Regions from separate parts of the Paenibacillus sp. FSL R7-0340 genome, predicted to be linked through region 2. Evidence: riboswitches for the same ligand, from Rfam matches in the RefSeq annotation. Region 2 holds a riboswitch; the other holds the start of a gene.
What was found. A riboswitch is a leader RNA that binds a small molecule or an ion and turns the genes downstream of it on or off. The one in region 2 is predicted to bind S-adenosylmethionine.

Region 1: another riboswitch for S-adenosylmethionine. It lies ahead of MKX59_RS05870 (methionine ABC transporter ATP-binding protein); the one in region 2 lies ahead of metA (homoserine O-acetyltransferase MetA).

What each region holds. Positions count from the first base shown of each region.
Region 1 is NZ_JBBOBY010000001.1:1,312,300-1,322,261, forward strand. Features, by position in the region: gene MKX59_RS05845 (DUF2515 family protein) at 1-107, opposite strand, end outside; gene MKX59_RS05850 (thioredoxin family protein) at 345-689, shown strand; gene MKX59_RS05855 (COX15/CtaA family protein) at 863-1,795, shown strand; gene MKX59_RS05860 (UbiD family decarboxylase) at 1,925-3,691, shown strand; gene MKX59_RS05865 (Cthe_2314 family HEPN domain-containing protein) at 3,743-4,468, shown strand; SAM riboswitch class I at 4,595-4,734, shown strand; gene MKX59_RS05870 (methionine ABC transporter ATP-binding protein) at 4,871-5,893, shown strand; gene MKX59_RS05875 (methionine ABC transporter permease) at 5,890-6,558, shown strand; gene MKX59_RS05880 (MetQ/NlpA family ABC transporter substrate-binding protein) at 6,633-7,475, shown strand; gene MKX59_RS05885 (SDR family oxidoreductase) at 7,619-8,383, shown strand; gene MKX59_RS05890 (NifU family protein) at 8,476-8,721, opposite strand; gene MKX59_RS05895 (YuzB family protein) at 8,809-9,066, shown strand; gene MKX59_RS05900 (NAD(P)/FAD-dependent oxidoreductase) at 9,185-9,962, opposite strand, start outside.
Region 2 is NZ_JBBOBY010000001.1:4,561,609-4,571,570, forward strand. Features, by position in the region: gene MKX59_RS20335 (aminotransferase class V-fold PLP-dependent enzyme) at 1-279, opposite strand, end outside; gene MKX59_RS20340 (PLP-dependent transferase) at 276-1,460, opposite strand; gene metA (homoserine O-acetyltransferase MetA) at 1,585-2,502, opposite strand; SAM riboswitch class I at 2,621-2,746, opposite strand; gene corA (magnesium/cobalt transporter CorA) at 3,298-4,233, shown strand; gene MKX59_RS20355 (HRDC domain-containing protein) at 4,395-5,402, opposite strand; gene MKX59_RS20360 (ROK family protein) at 5,569-6,447, opposite strand; gene MKX59_RS20365 (5'-3' exonuclease) at 6,671-7,567, opposite strand; gene MKX59_RS20370 (arsenate reductase family protein) at 7,640-8,005, opposite strand; gene MKX59_RS20375 (RluA family pseudouridine synthase) at 8,049-9,008, opposite strand; gene MKX59_RS20380 (cob(I)yrinic acid a,c-diamide adenosyltransferase) at 9,030-9,593, opposite strand; gene MKX59_RS20385 (hypothetical protein) at 9,612-9,962, opposite strand, start outside.

The DNA.
Region 1 (9,962 bases), 3.2 Mb from region 2:
CGTTTGCCCTCCCAAGCTTCCTCTGCAACACGGGGAACGGAACCCAGTAACTTTAGCCCTCCTTGTAGCTGTCGAGATGCTGTATGGAGCCATTCGGTAAGAGACATGACTAAATTAACCTCCTTTCCAACTGCAAGCATCCCCGTATCCTGCCAAGTATGTTGGGTATGCTGTTAGGATGTCGACGCTTATGTGGATTCTTAAGTATATCTTTAGTATGCCTCAATGAGAGGGCTTCCAATCGGCATGTGAGTAGAATGGGGGAGTGTGCAAAAGCTTCACTTGGCGTTACAATAGAAAGTGCAATCTTTTCAGCACAAAAAGAATTTAAGGAGGAATCATCCATGCAAAAAATCGTCTCTCATGAAGACTTTAATAAGGCAATATCCACTCCGGGCGTTACGGTGGCTGTGTTTAAGGCGGACTGGTGTAAGGATTGTCATTTCATCGATCCGTTCATGCCTGATGTGGAAGAACAATATGCAGATAAGCTTACATTAATTGAGATTGATGTAGAACAGGCCGAAAGCGTCAGTCAAGAGCAAAATGTATTGGGGATTCCTAGCTTTATCGCTTACAGTGAAGGGCGAGAACTGGTACGTCTGGTGAACAGACTGCGCAAATCCCGCGAAGAGATTGAGCAATTTTTGGATCGGGCTGTTGAAGTCCACGCGAGCTTAGCAAAATAACATCAAGACATTCAGAAAGCCGCTTCCTTCTCAGGGGGCGGCTTTCTCACGGACACGTTCACATTTTGTCAACAAAGCTCGTATGTCAAGGAACGATATATCAGTTATAATTACTTTAAGTGATCATTTCACAACATATAAAGTGAATAAATATTATATTTGGAAGGATACGGGTGAATTCTTTGAATAACAAAATCAGAATATTAAAATGGCTGGCACTCGTAACATGTATTGTCATGTTTTTGGCTACCTTCGGTGGAGGTGTCGTGACGCGAACGGATTCTGGTCTCGGCTGTGGCCGGGAATTCCCGCTGTGCAATGGTAAGCTGGTTCCGGCACATACGATCGCATCCCTTATTGAGTTCTCTCATCGCTCCGTCAGTGCCATGGCCGGGATTCTTTCTATCGCCTCATTTGTTGGCTTTTTGCTGTTTATGAAGCATCGGAAGGATTTGCAGCTATTCTCGCTGCTCACGCTCATGTTTGTCATCATACAAGGTGCAATGGGGGCGTTGGCTGTCGTCTTCTCCCAATCGGCTGCAGTCATGGGACTGCATTTTGGCTTTGCGCTTATCGCCTTTGCCAGTGCGACTATGATGACGTTGGGGGCCTGGCAGGAGCATGCAGATTCACGCCACACCCCGCGTCTGATTCCTGGGCCTGTCAGTCGGGGCTTTCGTAACTTTATATGGTTATCGACGATCTATACCTATATTGCTGTCTATTCAGGGGCGTTGCTTAGTCACTCGGTCATCCAGAAGGTTGTAAATATTGGGGGCTTCATATCTCCACTGCTGCTTCATCAGATTTCAGCTGGTCTGCTGTTCGTCATTATCTTGGCTGTGGGTCACTACTCATACCGTTATCACCCGAATCACCGGGATATCCGTATATTGGGTGTCGTATCGGTCTTGTTAATCTTGCTTCAAGTGGTGATTGGAATTATCTTGTTGTACGTCAACAAACCTGAAATCTACATGTTTATCGTGCTGGGACATATGCTGGTGATTGCATCGTTGTTCTCGATTTTGGCTTATCTGAGCTACCGTGTATGGCAATTGTCACCGGACCGCAAGTTTGTTTCGACCCAAGCACAACGTACCTAAGCATTTCATGAATCGTAGTGAAGCGGATTTTTGCCCAAGAGGCGTTTTAACACGTATAATAGCATATAAGAAACAAACCAGGCCCGCGAGTTTCTCGAGGGCTTGATTTGCTTAGGAGGAGTCGTCCAGTTGATCTACCAGAATTTGCGCCAATTTATTGAAGCGCTGCGTAAAGAAAATCATCTTAAAATTATAGAGGCACCTGTCGATCCTTACCTGGAGCTGGCTGAGATTCATCGAAGAGTCATTGAGGAAGAAGGGCCGGCACTGCTGTTCACGAATGTAAAAGGAACCCCGTTTCCTGTAGCCAGTAATCTGTTTGGCACGAATCGCCGTGTGGACATGGCTTTTGGCCCGCGACCAGAGCAGCTGATGGATGCGATTGTAGGAGCGACCAAAACATTGTTTCCACCTACACCCAAAGCATTGTGGAATGAACGTGGCCTGATTAAGGACATGCTAAAAGTAGGGCTAAAAACAGTATCTCATAGCGAGGCCCCTGTATTGGGAGTTCGCCGTACAGAGGCTCCGCTGGCACCACTGCCTAAAGTGACCAGTTGGCATGAGGATGGAGGGCCGTTTATTACGCTTCCACTCGTGTATACTGAGAAGCCAGGTCAGCCCAAGGATCATAATTTGGGGATGTACCGCATTCAGATTTATGATGATCAGACGACGGGCATTCACTGGCAAATTCATAAAGGCGGCGGTTTTCATTATCATGAAGCGGAACTGCGTAATGAGCCATTGCCTACGACGATTATCATCGGTGGCCCGCCTGCCCTGATTGCGTCTGCCATTGCGCCAGCACCGGAAAACTTGCCTGAGCTGTTGCTGGCTTCGCTTATTATGGGAGGCAAGCTGCCCATGACAGAAGACCCGCTCGGGGGTCACCGGATTCCAGCAGAAGCAGAATTTGCAATCAGCGGTTATGTACCGCCTCATGAACGCCGTCCGGAAGGCCCGTTTGGTGATCATTTTGGCTATTACTCATTACAGCATGATTTCCCTGTATTTCATGTCAAACATATGCATCACCGCAAGGATGCCATTTATCCGGCAACCATTGTAGGTAAGCCTCGGCAAGAAGACTACTATCTCGGTGAGTTTTTGCAACGTCTGCTGTCGCCTGCCTATCCGCTTGTGATGCCTTCCGTCAAGTCCCTGTGGGCGTATGCGGAAACGGGCGTACATGCGCTGGCAGCGGCAGTCGTACGTGAAAGCTACTCCCGTGAAGCGCTTGTATCCGGTTTTACTATTTTGGGTCAAGGTCAATTATCGTTGACAAAGTTCCTGATGCTGACGGATCGAGTAATTGATTTATCTGACTTTAACCTGCTGCTGGAAACCATTCTGGAGCGATTTAATCCAGCAAGGGATTTATTTATTTTCAATCACACGTCACACGATACACTCGATTACACAGGCCGCAAGCTGAATCATGGCAGTAAGGCCATCCTGATGGGGATAGGTGAGCCTGTACGTGAATTGCCTCGTGCTTATGAGGGAGGCGATCTGCCGGGAATTCGTGAAATTGAGCCCTATTGCGGAGGTTGCCTCGTCGTATCGGGTGCGTCCTTTGAGCAGGAGCCTGAGCTGGCGGCACGTGTTTTGGAGCGATTAGCAGCGGGTGAGCAAGAGTGGCCGCTCGTCTTCATTGTAGACGATGCCAAAGAAGTCGTTCGCTCTCAAGCCTCGTTCCTGTGGACGGTATTCACACGCTTTAACCCGGCTACAGATATGTACGCAGACAGCGAAGTGCGTTTGCATCATCTGAACTATAAGCTGCCGATTGTAGTGGATGCGCGTATGAAGCCGGGGTATCCAGACGAGGTGTTACCGCGTGAGGATATTGTTAAGCTTGTAGATCAACGATGGACGAGTTATTTCGCTTGACGCCCTAATTAAACCTACAGCCGGATTTTACATTTATAAGGAGGCGTAAGCATGATACGCAAGCTACTGGGTGAGCCACCACGTGTGAACAAAGGCATCCTGCTAGATGCCATGAATAGCATGTCAGCTATGTTGAACCTGCTGGAGCGGCAAATTCAGGCTGGTGGAGATCCGACCCACGATTTTCGGAAGGCGGATATTTTAACACGCGGTCTAATGTCATCTCTGGATGAACTGGAGCAGAGCCATCATGCTTCCGCCTTTTTCCGTATGAAAGTGAAAGCCGGATATGCTGAAGATATGAGTGAGGATGAAAAATCCGATTATGCGTTATATGTTTTCTTTTATAAAGATGGGTTTGTTCGGGTTTTCTCTATTTTGGATAAGCTGGGTAACTGGCTAAATGATCTGTATGATTTAAAAACAGGGCAGTATAAGGCGCACTATTCGTATTTTACCGTGTTGCGGCAGCTCAAGTATCTCAAAATGCATCCTGTATTGACCGATAATTTAATTGATATCAAGGATACTTACAACGATGCCATCAATCGGCTGCGTAAGCGTCGGAATACGGAGATACACTATATGAATACGGAAATGCAGGATGATCTCTGGCAACGACACCGAGCTTTGTATGGAAAAATCCAACTGGAGGACCTTGATCACCATTTGGAAGATTTGCAGCAGGGCTTGGAAATGGTATGTCGGTCGCTGTCAAACGCCTTTACTCATACTGCGAAACAATGGGAGAACCGGGCAGTACGCCCAAAAATATGATAGAAAATATCCTTTGACAAAGCAATGTAAACTATCTATACTGAAACCTAGTTTCAGAAAAATGCTTGAATTATGTTTTTTTTATATAAACTTAACGGACAGCTAAAGCTGGAGTTTAACATATTTTTCTTATCCAGAGAGGTGGAGGGACTGGCCCGATGAAGCCCGGCAACCCGTTCTTTCCCGGTGTAATACACTGGGAGGGAACATGATGGTGCTAATTCCTACAAAACCGCTAGAGTTATAGCGATTTTGGCAGATGAGAAAAGGTTCGCAAGGTGGGGCCCTTTTCATTCTGTGAAAGGGGCTCTTTTTTGTATAAATAAATAGCGATTTTATACAATTCTGAGAGATGACAACTGGTTAAAAGGGTAAGGAAGAAGTGAAGGGGGTCGCAGCACGTTGATAGAGCTTAAGCAGTTAACCAAGCATTATGGCAAAGGCAACCGACGCGTTAATGCGCTATCTGGGTTGAATCTTTCTATAAAGCGTGGAGAAATATTCGGAGTGATTGGTCACTCCGGGGCGGGGAAAAGTACATTGATCCGCTGTATTAATTTATTGGAACGCCCTACTTCAGGTGAAGTATGGGTAGACGGGGTAAACCTCGCTACTGTGAGTCAATCCCAGTTACAGAAGCAACGTCGAAAAATCGGAATGATTTTTCAGCATTTTAATTTGTTATCTTCGGCAACGGTGTATGACAATATTGCATTTCCTTTGCGGTTGGTAAACACTCCCAGGGAAAAGCTGGACATGAAGGTTCGTGAGCTGCTGGAACTGGTGGGTCTGGAAGAACACAGTGGAAAGTATCCGTCACAGCTCTCAGGTGGACAGAAGCAGCGGGTAGGAATTGCGCGGGCGCTGGCTAGTGATCCTCATGTATTGCTGTGTGACGAAGCGACTTCTGCGCTTGATCCGCAAACGACGGGGTCTATCCTGAAATTGCTGTTGGATATTAATCAGCGCTTTAATTTAACCATCGTGCTGATTACACATGAAATGCATGTCATTCAAAGCATTTGTGATCGAGTTGGCGTCATTCATCAGGGCGACATCGTGGAGCAAGGCCCAGTGGCGGAAGTATTTTTGAAGCCACAGCACCAGGTAACCAAGGACTTTATCCAACGGGAGTCAGAACATCCCGAGGAGTTGCAAGCAGCGATTGCGGCAGCAGGTGGCGGTGAGTCGGCGCAGGTGGTGCGTATCTCCTTCTTGGGCAGTAAAACATATGATGCGATTCTGTCGCGTACGGCTCGAAGCACTGGTGTTGATTTTGCGATCTTGCAGGGAACCATATCTACGATTAAAAATGTACCCTATGGACAGCTGATCGTTCGTTTTGAAGGAAACCATGAGGATATAGAGCAAACGCTGCGCGAAGTGTCTGGGCAAGGACTTGATGTGGAGGTGATCGGACAATGAGCGAACTTGATTTTTCACAAGTGAGTTGGGAAGAGCTAGGAAATTCTACTCTGGAAACCCTTCAGATGCTCGGAGCATCCGCATTGTTCACCCTCATTATTGGTTTGCCGCTTGGCATATTATTGTTTCTGGCGAGTCGCTCCTCGTTAACTCTGATGAAGGTGATATACATTGTATTATCATTCATCGTTAACATTTTACGTTCCGTACCATTTATCATTTTGATCGTTGCACTTATTCCTTTTACACGATCGCTGGTAGGTACCTCGACCGGGGTGTTGGGAACCATTCCACCATTGGTTATTGGGGCTGCCCCATTCTTCGCACGTCTTGTCGAAACGTCTCTGCGTGAAGTGGACAAGGGCGTCATTGAAGCCGCACAAGCGATGGGTGCCTCGACAGGACAAATTATCCGGCGTGTGCTGTTACGTGAGGCACTTCCGGGTCTGCTCGCTGCATTAACCATTACCGTCGTTACACTCGTATCCTACACGGCAATGTCCGGGATGATCGGGGGCGGTGGACTGGGTACACTGGCTATCAACTACGGCTATTATCGTTATGAAACGGCTGTCATGATCGTTGCGGTCGTGCTGATGGTCGTATTGGTACAATTGCTGCAAATGGCGGGGGATCGTCTCGTGCGGCATTATACTCGAAAATAGGGAAAACATATAGATATCCTTATTGATCAGGACGTCTGATCCTGAATATTACAAATTATTGGAGGGGTAATAACATGAAGAAATGGGTATTGGCTGTACTAAGCTTGACATTAATTGCGGTGCTGGCGGCTTGCGGTACAAAGAGCACAACATCGGATACAAACAATGCGACCGAAAATACAGGCGGATCACCACGTGAAGTGGAGCTGAAAATTGGAGCTTCTCCTGTGCCGCATGCGGAAATTTTGGAAGCGATCAAGCCTCAGTTGGAAAAAGAAGGGGTTCGTCTCCAAGTCGTTCAGTTTAACGACTATGTACAGCCGAACGTACAATTGTTTGACAAGCAACTGGATGCTAACTTCTTTCAACATGTACCTTACTTGGATGTGATGAACAAAGAGCGCAAAATGGATCTGGTTTCTGTGGGCGCAGTTCATTTGGAGCCATTCGGTATCTACTCCCAAAAATATAAAAAGCTTGATGAAATCCCAGATGGCGCAACTGTAGCCATTCCGAACGATGCGACAAACGGAGGCCGTGCTTTGCTGCTGTTATCCAAGCAAGGTCTGATTAAGTTGAAAGACGAAGGAAACATTGAATCCACGGTGAAAGATATTACAGAGAATCCGAAAAATTTGGAATTCAAGACTTTGGAAGCGGCTATGCTGCCACGTCAGTTGCCTGAAGTGGATATTGCGTTGATCAACACGAACTACGCTCTGGAAGCGAAGCTGAACCCGACAAAGGATGCATTGGCACTGGAAGATAAAGATTCTCCTTATGCTAACGTTCTGGTAGCACGTCCTGATAATAAAGATTCCGAAGCGATTCAGAAGCTGATCAAAGCTTTGCAATCTCCAGAAACTAAAAAATTCATCGAAGATAAATACCAAGGCGCGATTATTCCAGCATTTTAAGCAGGGAACGAGAACGCATTGCACGCAAACCCCAGATTCTCTTGAACAAGAGGACTGGGGTTTCTTTTTGGATGGAGTTGTAGGGGAAGCTTAAATATTTTATACTTGGGGGTGACCGTTCTCTGTGAACAGGAGGAAAATTGTTGAGAGATAAAGTCGCATTCATAACCGGCAGTGCCAAAGGTTTAGGTAAAACGACCGCTTTGCGTCTGGCGGATGAAGGCTGTAATATTGCGCTAAATTATGTGCATAGCCAAGCAGAAGCCGAAGCGCTTAAGCGGGTGATTGAGTCTAAGGGAGTACGCTGCCTGTCTTTACAAGGGGATATCTCTGTTCAGGAAGATATCACGAGGCTGATTGGTGAAGTACAGGATCGGCTGGGCGGAGTCGATATTATGGTGAACAATGCCGGACCGTTCATCCGGGAACGCCGTCTGTTTGCGGATTACAGTGTGGCTGAGATTCATGCCATGATACAAGGGAATCTGGTCGGTACCATGTTGCTGGATCATTTGGTATTGCCCCACATGCGTAGCCAGCATTGGGGACGTATTATTCATTTTGGCTTTGGTCATGCTGGAGAAGCAAGGGCTTGGCCGCATCGCGCCGTCTACGCAGCCGCCAAGGTGGGGCTGGTGTCTTTTACGAAGTCACTGGCTGTGGAGGAAGCTCCTTATGGCATTACGGTCAATATGATCTGTCCAGGGGATATCCGAGGAGCAAATAAGGAAATGTCAATCGCCGATGTCATCGGCATGCAGGATAAAGAGACACCGCGTGGACGTCCGGGAAGTGGAGAGGACATTGCGCGAGTGATCGCCTATTTATGTGAGGAGCATTCGGATTTTATAACAGGCAATATTATGGATGTATCGGGAGGTTTAGACCCCATTCGGCCAACCATATAAGCTTAAGTGATCCTTCAGACGCTGTAACACAAAAAAGAGTCTTGAGCTTCGTTACCGAAGTCAAGACTCTCATGATCATTATGCATCAAGCATTAGAATACTTGTACCACTTCTTGGACGCCGTCGACTTCTTCGAGAAGAGCGCGTTCAATCCCTGCTTTCAGCGTGATTGTGGAACTTGGGCAACTGCCGCAAGCGCCTACCAGCTTCAGCTTAACGATGCCGTCTTCAACGTCAACCAGCTCAACGTCGCCACCATCGCGTTGCAGGAACGGACGGAGCTTATCCAGTACATCTGCTACTTCGTCATACATTTGAACGCTTTGTGTTTCGCTCATTAGAATTCAACTCCTTTCCTATACCTTTATTATTATATTACAAAGCGGGCCAAATTAAAATGCCCGTCATCCAAAGCAGGTGAAAAAATGTTAAGGCCTATTATTGAGTTTTGCACCAGTAATATGCATTGGGGTACCGATGAAATCATGTCCAAGCTGGAGCAGAATCCAGATTATGATGTGATTGAATACGGATGCCTAAGCAATTGTGGTCAGTGCAACGCCGAACCCTATGCGATGGTCAACGGTGAGATTGTATCCGCAGATTCAGCAGAGCTTCTGTACGAAGTGATTATGAACAAAATTAAGGAAGCTGAAGCATGGGATAACCTAGATTTGGATTGAAATATAATGATCCGTTTAGCCAGTTTCCTTTTGTATAGGAAATATACATCATCATTCACTCAACAAACAAAGAAGACCTGCTCTGGGAGCGGGTCTTCTTTGTTTGTTGAGCATGCGGTTAGCCAAAATGGCGTTTCGACTTCCAGAGCACGCCGCTTTTAAGCAGGCGTGGTACTCGTCCACGCAATGAGGTACTGCCCATAAAGCCATAGCCGAACCCGGCCTTCTTGCCAAGTGCGCCTAATGTACCGCGCAGCTTTAAAGGATGCGGGTGAGGCGTTTGGCCTTTCCACAGGTCGCGTACAATGTGTGCGATTTGCTCCCCTTGCACTTCTGCCGCCTGAGCGCTTGGAGAGTAGGGAAGGCTCGCACAGTCTCCGACCACATACACCTCAGGATGATCCGGTATTTGATAATACTCGTTGAGCACGATACGACCCTGAGGGTCTTTAGGGACGGCTAAATCCTGCACGATTTTTACCGGCTGAATCCCAGCCGTCCATACCACTGCATCCGTTACAATTTGCTCGTCACGGTTATAAATAGCCCCCGGCTCAATACGGGAAACCGCAACATGATTCAGCGCATTTACCTGATGCTCCTTGAACCAAGCATGTACATAGGCAGACAAACGTTGCGGGAATGCCGACAGCACCCGCTCGCCCCGATCCATAATGGTAATATTCAAATCCGTGCGGCTTTCACGTAACTCCGCAGCAATCTCAACACCGCTAAGACCGCCGCCTACAATATGGACATGTCCATATGGCTTGATTTCGTTCAAGCGCAGATAGGTTTGGCGAGTATGGTTAAACGACTGGATCGTACAGCTGTGTTCTTCAGCCCCTGGTGTATTGTGAAAGCGGTCGGTACAACCCAACGCAATGACAAGCTGG
Region 2 (9,962 bases):
GATGGCCGCCATACCTGATGCAAAGGCAAAACCGCTAGCTCCGCCTTCTAATAAGGCGATATAATCCTCCAAAGCTTGTCGTGTCGGATTACCTGAACGGCTATAGTCATGCTGTGGAGGATTAAAAATATCATGATGGTGAAAGGTAGAAGCTTGATAGATCGGGACGCTCGAAGCCCCCGTAACACTGTCAATTTCAGAGCCGAAATGCAGCAGCTTGGTAGCGAACTTCCGCTCTTTGTCCAGATCCTGGCCGATCCTTCTCGCATCCTCTATCATTGCTGCTCCCCTCCTTCTACTTCTTGACGTGCCGCTTCCAGCGCCGAACGCAAATCTTCAATTAGGTCGTCTGTATGCTCAATGCCGACGGAGAAACGCAACAGCCTGTCATCTACCCCGACTGCATCCCGAATTTCTGCTGGTATGTCCGCATGTGTCTGCACAGCGGGATAGGTCATTAGCGATTCCACACCGCCGAGACTTTCCGCAAACGCAATGAGCTTAATGTGACGAAGCAAAGGCTCCACATAACGAGCATCCTTTACTTTAAAGGAGAAGATACCCGTATTTCCGCTGGATTGTTTATTTTGAATCTCACGACCTGGGTGGCCTTCGAGAGCTGGATAAAATACTTCCGCCACCGCCGGATGCGTCAGTAAATAGTTAGATAGCACTGTTGCATTATGCTGATGTCGGTCCATACGCAGCGCTAACGTCTTCATCCCCTTCATCAACTGATAGCAGTCGCTCGGGGAAAGCACGGCCCCTATGGAATTGTGCAGGAAGGAAATTTCAGCTGATAGCTCTTTGCCTTTGGTTACGATCAACCCTGCCAGCACATCGTTGTGTCCGCCCAAATATTTGGTTGCGCTATGTACCACAATATCCGCGCCCAGCTCCAATGGCCGCTGGAAATATGGGGTTAGCAGCGTATTATCTACAATGGTAAGCAACTGATGTTGTGATGCCCACTCGGCAACCGCTCGAATATCAGTGATCATCATTAACGGATTTGTAGGTGTTTCTATGAATACAGCTTTGGTATTCGGTCGACATGACTGTTCGAGTGCTTCAAGATCGTTCGTATCCACATAACTTGCTGTTACACCAAATTTAGATAAAATACGCTCCAGCAAGCGATATGTCCCGCCATACAGATCCAGCGATACAATGAGGTGATCTCCCTGTCCAAACAATGCAAATACCGTTTGCAGCGCCGCCATACCTGAGCTACATGCAAAACCTGCATCACCCGATTCAAGTGCAGCAGAAGCCTCTTCCAGTACCTTTCGCGTAGGATTGATCGTCCGAATGTAATCAAATCCTGTGCTTTGACCTAGACGGGGATGGCGGAACGCCGTAGATTGGTAAATCGGGTAATTAACAGCCCCGGTTACTGGCTCCTCTACTGAACCGATTTGTGCCAATCTGCTTTCGATTTTCCACTGTTTCTCACTCATATGAATCCTCCTGTTAACTTCCATAGTGGGTGCTATAACATATCCTGCAAAAATGGATGTCAAAGACTATACTGCTGCGCTACTGCAAGGTGGTACTGTACAAGGGTAAACTACAAGCCCCTTTTTAAATCTGGGGCCCGATATCGTAAGGTGTTTCTTGGTATACATAATAGTTCAGCCAATTCGAGAATAATAAATTGGCGTGTGCCCGCCAGATTGAGGGTGGTGTGCGCTTGGGATCATCATTAGGGAAATAATTTTTGGGGACTTCAACATCCATTCCTTTGCCCACATCGCGGTCGTATTCCCATTTCAGGGAAAGCGGGTCATATTCAGAATGCCCAGTTACAAAAATTTGTTTACCGTCAAGCGTGGCTACGAGGTACACTCCAGCCTCCTCGGATTCGGATAAAACTTCTAATTCGGTAATATGATCAATATCTTCCCGCCGAACCTCCGTATGTCTGGAGTGAGGAGCATAAAACAATTCATCAAAGCCGCGTAGCAATTTTACTTTAGGTTTAATCACGGTGTGTGGAAATACGCCAAAGCATTTGTAGTCGAGCCCGTATTTAGGGACATCGAAATGATGGTATAAGCCTGCCTGTGAGGCCCAACAGATATGCATGGTCGAAGTTACATTCGTTTTCGTCCATTCAAAGATTTGCTGGATCTCCTCCCAGTAGTTAACATCCTCAAACTCAAGCTGTTCAACCGGGGCTCCTGTAATGACCATGCCGTCAAAACGACTGTTCTTGATCTCGTCAAACGTTTTATAGAACATGTTCAAATATTCTTGCGATGTATTTTTGGATACATGAGACTTCATGTGCACCAGCGTGACATCCACTTGCAGCGGCGTATTGCCGACCAAGCGCAACAGTTGGGTTTCCGTCGTCTCCTTTGTAGGCATTAAATTCAAAATGGCGATACGCAACGGACGAATATCCTGATGATAAGCCAAGCTTTCATCCATTACGAAAATATTTTCGCCCTCCAGCACTTCCTTGGCAGGTAGCGTGTCTGGGATTTTAATCGGCATGTAAACTCACTCCTTGTTCGGTAAGTTTTGCGAAAATCGTCTTGTTGAGATGCCGGGCATATAATAAAAAGACCTTTCTCAGGTTAGAGAAAGGTCATATTTGTATCCATATGCGCCTCTCTCATCTGTCAGGGCAACGCTCTTTGTACAAAGCGCGCGTCCTGCAAGAATTAGCACCGTGCGATTAAAATCGCCGGTTGCCGGGTATCATCGGGCTAGTCCCTCCACCTGCTCTTGATAAGATTTCGCTATATTCATTTTAGGTTCACAAAGTTCTTGTTGTTCACTTTAATGCATCGGCTGGGCTTCGTCAAGATGGGACTTTTAAATTTGTACCCTGCATTCACATTTTGTCTACCTTTTCCATAGGTTAAATCATATCCCTCCTATCGTTGAAGCTCTTGCCACTACTGTTGATTTAGCCCATGATTTTGCGCTTGAAAGGCCGTAGGCCGAGCGTTATACTATACAAGTGCTATTAGGCAGAAATATGGAGTAGTAGTGCAGATTTGAGTGTTTCCTGCGATACTGTGGCAATCTAAAAAAGAACATTTGAGAGGTGAATCCGGAATGGAAGGCGACCCGAGTCCGAATAGGCGGCGATCCCTGAACAACAGCATAGGAATGACTTCAGCTTGCCGAAAGACGGGACGCCAGGCTCTGCATGCTCCAAAAGCCTCCGGCTTTTGATGGGAGTGCACGCTTACCCGCACCGGCTAACTGGCTAACTGAGTCCATTCCTTATGCTTAAGGTAAACGTATTTCCGTTACGACGGAGCATAAGGAGTGACATATATGAAAATCCGTTTGGTCAACAACGGGGTTTTTACCCCTGTCGAAGAAATTGAAATGGCGCTTACTGCACCGGCAGAAGGTTTTTATTGGATTGATGCCGATGTCGATGATTTGACAGTGCTCCAGCCTTTATTTTCCATGCATGATCTTGCAGTAGAAGACTGTTTGAGTGAAGAAGAACAGCGTCCGAAGATTGAAATTTATGAAAGCCATTATTTTATCGTTGTAAATAGCATTCGTTTTGATGATGAAGAAATATTTTTGCGAGCTTTGAACATTTTTCTCGGCCGCCATTTTATCATTACGGTGACCAAGCAGAAAATAAATGAGCTTCGTACCCTCAAGCCTATGCTGTGGGAGCAAGAAGTCAGCCAGCCTGACCGTTTTATGTATCTGTTGGTCGACTTGATTGTTGACAACTATTTTCTGGTTGGTGACCGGATTGAGGTCCGCATTGAGAAGCTGGAAGAAGATATTCTAATGCATACGAAAAAGTCGCATTTGAACGAAATCATCGGCTTACGAAGTGAGATTCTGTGGCTGAAAAAAGTGCTGGGTCCACAAAAAGAAGTCATCAATACCCTGAACAAACGGGATTTGCGGCTCATCGACGATCAATTGCAAAAATATTTCAGCGACATTTATGAAAATGCTGTGAAAATTTCGGAGACTTTTGAAACTTACCGCGACTTGATGGGTAACCTTCGAGAAGCTTATCAATCCAGTATCGCCAACCGTGCCAATGAAATTATGCGTGTGTTTACGGCAATTACGACCGTATTTATGCCATTGACAGTCATTACCGGAATATATGGGATGAACTTCGATAATATGCCTGAGCTTCATACACGTTATGGCTATTTTGTCGTCATTGGTATTATGGTGGCATTAGGTGTCAGTATGTTCTGTATTTTCCGCAAGAAAGACTGGGTTTAAAAAGAACAGGGGGGAAAAGTACCGAGTTGGATACTTTTTTCGATTTTCAGCTTGGTCATAAAAAGCAGCAGCCGTGTCCTGTGTGGAACTCGCTGCTGCTTTTTAGTATGTTGAACCCTGAATGTACTTTAATACTTTAGCTTTATTCAATCAGTTCTATATTATCCAACATGTCGGTCGGGTACCTGCTGATGACGAAACCGTATACGGATCAGACGCAGACGCTCGTAAATTTGATCCAGTCCTGTTTCGGTTGCCTTTTCTTCCCCATACACTTTCAGCATGACGGGCTTGAGCAGCGTATCCCCCAACTCTTCATAAGCAGACCAGATGGCTGCCTGCTCCTCCTCAGATACATTCACCAACTCCTTGCGGATCAGCTTCTCCATATCAATGCCATCCCTGTCCAAATGCTCCACAGCTTCAATCATCTCTCTACGATGCAAACCTGTCTTCATTCCGATATGCTCCAGTGAAAGACCGTCCGAAATGCCTTCGATAATCGTTCTAGTTAGGCTGAATTTGTTCAGCTCCTGCCTGTACTGGTTCTCTTTTTGCTTGTATAGCCATGACAAAAAAACTTCTTCTTCCAGCGTCTCTGTTACCCAGTTTAACGGAAATGGTGTGGTCCGGTCATTTTGTGTCGTAATAGCCAATAGCTCCGTCCCATATTGCGACACTTTACCCTGCCCGATACCAGGCAGTTCCAACAGTTCTTCTTCGGTATGGGGAAGATAGACGCTAATGAGTCGAAGCAGCCGATTCGTAGCGATAAAATAAGGTGCTTTTCGTTCCGTTGCTGCCTTTTGCCGTCTCCACATCGTCAACTGCTCATACACTTCATCACGTGGAAACAAATCACTGTAGCAATACAGCTTTTGCAGCGTTTGTCCTCGTCCTGATGATCCTTCTTGCTCATGAAATACGCCATGGATTAAGGGCCTATAGCCCTCAGCCATTTTGAGCGCCAGCTCATGACGGTATACATGTAGTAATTCCTGCCACAAGCTGCCCTCATACCAAAGGTCGTCTATACTTTCATCCGGGACATGCTGTGTGCTCCAGCCTGCACTCCATCCCCCTTCATGCTGCCCAATCCATACCTGAGCAAAGTCCTCATAGCCCTGTTCATTTCGTTTGGACAAGCGATTTAAAAATACAATATCCATGATTTCTTCCTCCCTCATATCGTTGAAAGACAGTCCCGCACAACACAAAAACGCAAAAAAAAGCACCCATCCTGCGTATTCGCAAGAAAGGTGCTTCCCTTTTTGAGCCGTACTATACTGTTGCCTATATAATAACCGTACCTTGGAGTGCCGTCAACCATAAATTCTAATGATTCAGCTTTTCCTTTGCCAATGCCAGAGCACCGCACAATCCAGCATTGTCACCCAATCCCGGAGATACGATATATTGCTCAATATCTGTTGCCAGACTCGAATGCTGTACGTATCCGTTCAAAAGTTCTTGAAGCTTGGTACGAATGAGCGGGAACAGTTGGTCCTGCTTCATCACTCCCCCGCCCATAATAATTTTTTGCGGTGACAGGATTAATACATAGCTCATTAAAGCCTGTGCCAGATAGTACGCTTCCATTTCCCAGGCCGAGTGATCGACAGAAAGCTCATGTCCTTTAACCTTCCATCTTTTTTCGAGCGCAGGACCTGCTGCCAGTCCCTCCAAACAATCTCCGTGATAAGGACATGTCCCCTCGTAAGTATCTTCTGGGTGACGACGTACCAGAATATGCCCCATTTCCGGGTGGGATAATCCATGTATCAGCTTTCCACCAACCAAAGCACCCGCCCCGATGCCTGTACCTATCGTAATATACAGACAGTTGTCCAATCCTTTGGCGGCACCCCAAATAGACTCACCAAGTGCTGCTCCATTCACATCCGTGTCAAACCCCATAGGCACATCAAAATGCTCTTTCAGTTTGCCAATCAGATTGTAATTTCCCCAATGTGGCTTTGGCGTTGTTGTAATATAGCCATATGTATCACTACCTTCGATAGGATCAATCGGCCCGAACGAGCCTACGCCCAATGCTTCAATGCCCTTGCCTTCAAAAAATGCGATGACATTCTCCATTGTTTCTGCTGGGGTGGTTGTTGGAAAGCTCGCCCGTTCCATTACCTCTCCACGTTCGTTGCCAATTCCACATACAAATTTGGTACCGCCTGCCTCAATTGCTCCCAATACTGTCATAGTTGCTGTTGTCCCCTTTCGATAATCCGGTTCTCTCTCCACTATATTCACCTGAAATGTACCTGAGGTCAATCCCCTTATCACAATTGTATATAATCCTTCACATGACTATATAACTCCGTCGACATATGGGTATATAAATAAGGACACTAACGCACCAAGCGTCAGCATCCCTATATTACTTACTTTACTTAAATTGTCCGTATCAAGCCTAACAGCTTTATTAAGATCCGGTTGCGACACCCATCAATGTACACAAGCTTTTCATTTCAAGCTGCTCAAACTTGTCTACAATTTGCACGTGATCCAGCGTCAGCAGACAGCTATCCAAAGCACATGCTACAGGTACACCACAGTGAATTTCAGCAAGTTTGCGTGAAAGATGCAGCATATCCAAATCACTCTCAATTTTTTTACGGACCGAGGGTGTTAATTGATCCAGATTCTCCAGAATGCCCTCAATAGAGTCGTATTCCTGAACCAGCTTGAGTGCCGTTTTCTCACCAATACCTCGTACTCCTGGATAATTATCGCTTGCATCCCCCATCAGGCCTTTAAGGTCCACCACTTGACGTGGCTTAAGCCCTTTTTCAGTCAGCAGGGTCTCCGGGGTGTATACCATATAATTGCCGTGCCCTTTTTTCATAATAATGACCCGTGTCCGCTCATCCACTAATTGAAGTAAATCATGATCTCCTGAGAGAATCATTACATCCATGTCCTCATTTTGCGAATAATGACGTGCAAGCGTACCGATACAATCATCGGCTTCAAAGCCTTCCGCTCCAATGTTGGGAATGCCGAGGCTGTCCGTCACTTCACGAATCAATGTAAATTGGGGAATCAAATCATCCGGTGCGTCGGCTCGGTTTCCTTTATACGCAGCAAAATGTTCCCCACGGAATGTCGTTCCGCCCATATCCCAGCAGCAAATGACATGTGTAGGATTAAACGTTTGGACTGCGTCCCAAAAATATCGAATAAAACCATATATGGCGTTCGTTGGCACCCCAGCTTTTGTACGACGGATATAACCGTTTGCGGCGGTTGCATAATAAGCGCGAAATAGCAGGGCCATGCCGTCAACCAGCATTACGGATTGTTCATTGCGTTGTGTCACAGATTGTATTGCTCCCATTCATCATAATATTTAACCCCCACAGTATAACATATCGTGAGTGTAAATTGGGCGTTATTGAGCTTCCCATGTGCCCTCAAATGTTTCCTCTTTGAATCCTATCGTTACTTTGTTCCCGTCGGTTACAATCGGGCGTTTGATTAATCTTCCATTCGAGGATAAAAGCGAAATTTGCTCTTCACGACTCATGTCTCCAAGCTTATCTTTCAGCTTTAACTCTTTATACACCTCACCGCTTGTATTAAAAAACTTTTTTAGCTCCAGCCCGCTTTTTCGAATTAAATCTTCCAATTCCTCCGGGCCGGGCGGCTGTTCAAAAATAGGAATAAGTTCCGTCTCATGTCCCTTGTTTTGCAGCCATTTCACTGCATTACGACAGGTACTGCATTTAGAATACTGATATACTTTCAGTTGGCTCATCGCTAGATTAACCTCCATTTGGTTTCGATAGCTTATTTATATTTTATTCTGAAAAATATTGCGCTCTTAATAGCTCCTGCATTTCAGCCATATCTTCAGGTAGAGGAGCATAGAACGTCAGCCGCCCCCCGGTTACAGGATGCTCCAAGGAAAGCTCTAAGGCGTGCAAGGCTTGTCGAGGCATCCTGGCATCAAGCTGATCATATCGCTCACGTTGCGCAGCATCATCGGGTGTAATCCGGTACATTTTATCTCCGATCAACGGACAACCGATATAAGTCATATGCACTCGAATTTGGTGCGTACGCCCGGATTCCAACTTTAGTCCGATGCGACTTCCCCCGTTCCACACTTCCTCCAGCTTATACAGCGTAAGGGCAGGATAACCATCCGGGGTCACCATACGTAAATGCGGATTATCCGGGCTGCGGTCAATTGGTCCGTCTACCTTACCTTCCTGCAGCTCAGGACGCCCATGCACCAGAGCCGTATAGCGCTTATCCACCGTTCCCGCAATCATCTGCTCAGAAATATGCTGGTGTACATACGGATTTTTGGCTACTACCAGCACACCCGTCGTCTCTTGATCAAGACGATGAACAGGACGAAACCGGAACAGTTCTCCCTTGGCCTGCCAATAATGCACAACCCCATTAGCCAGTGTTCCTGTGTAATGACCGTGAGTCGGATGGACAATCATACCCGCCGCCTTGTTCACCACTAACAAATGTTCATCCTCAAACAATATCTCAAAAGGAATGGGTTCAGGTAAAATATCATCAGAACGCTCGCGCTCCATGCGAATTTCTACTTGATCCCCGGACTTTACCTTAACGCTGATGTACACACGTGTCCCGTTCAGCATAATACCTTGCTCGGTCAGCTTGAGTTTGGATATTAACTTTCGAGAAATGTTCATACGTTTTTGTAAAATAGTCTTCAACAGCATGCCCTCCTCCTCAGGAGGGATCGTATATACGATAGGTTCATAGTACAAGCTCATCACAAATTCCCGGTTGCCTCCTTATTTGCGGAACACTTTTTTGCTGCGCACATATTCGACATCAGGCACACCCTGACGGACATTCGCTGTGCGAGCAACGACAAAGAAATAATCGGAAAGACGGTTCAAATACCGACGTACCGCCGGATTGATGTCCGTATGTTTACCTAGTGTAACAGCACGGCGTTCCGCGCGTCGGCAAACCGTACGGCAAACATGAAGCGTTGAGGATAATGTGCTACCACCCGGTATAATAAAACGCTCCACCTTCGGATTTTCCTCCTGACATGCATCAATCCAGCCTTCCAGTCGCTCTGCCAGCTCGTCTTTCACCTTATATTTGCTTTCACTGATTTTAACAAACGCCAAATCCGAACCACAATCAAACAGCTCCTGCTGTATTTCCTCCAATTGAGTCCGAATATCCGCAAACTTTTCCCCTTCGGCAAAGCTGATCGCTTGTCCTACAAAGCTGTTCAGCTCGTCAATTGTACCGTATGCCTCCACACGGTCATCATCTTTGGACACTCGACCTCCAATCACAGAAGTTTGTCCTTCATCACCTGTTCTGGTATAGATCCCCATATTACTCCATCCCCCTTATCATTCCGTAAGTGCTTTCAGCACCTTGATGGCTTCTTCCTTATTGCTTGTACGAGGCGGCACGGTAGCAAATAATGTTTTTGAGTTATATTTTAGCTCCTTAAACATCTTCATCTGCTCCACCGGAATTCCGAACAAATGAGTTTCCTTGCTTACATCTGTTTCTTCTTCCTCCTGCCCCTTCTTCTTAAATACGCCGCCCTCGAACACGCCCCGAGCGTACGTCTTCTTGTCAAAAGCATCATCTAACGGCAGATTCGAACCATTCTGTCCATACAGCTTCATGTCCTCTTCCGGCAAAAGAAACAGATCATGCTCCCCGGCCGCATATTCTACAACCAGCTTCTGCTG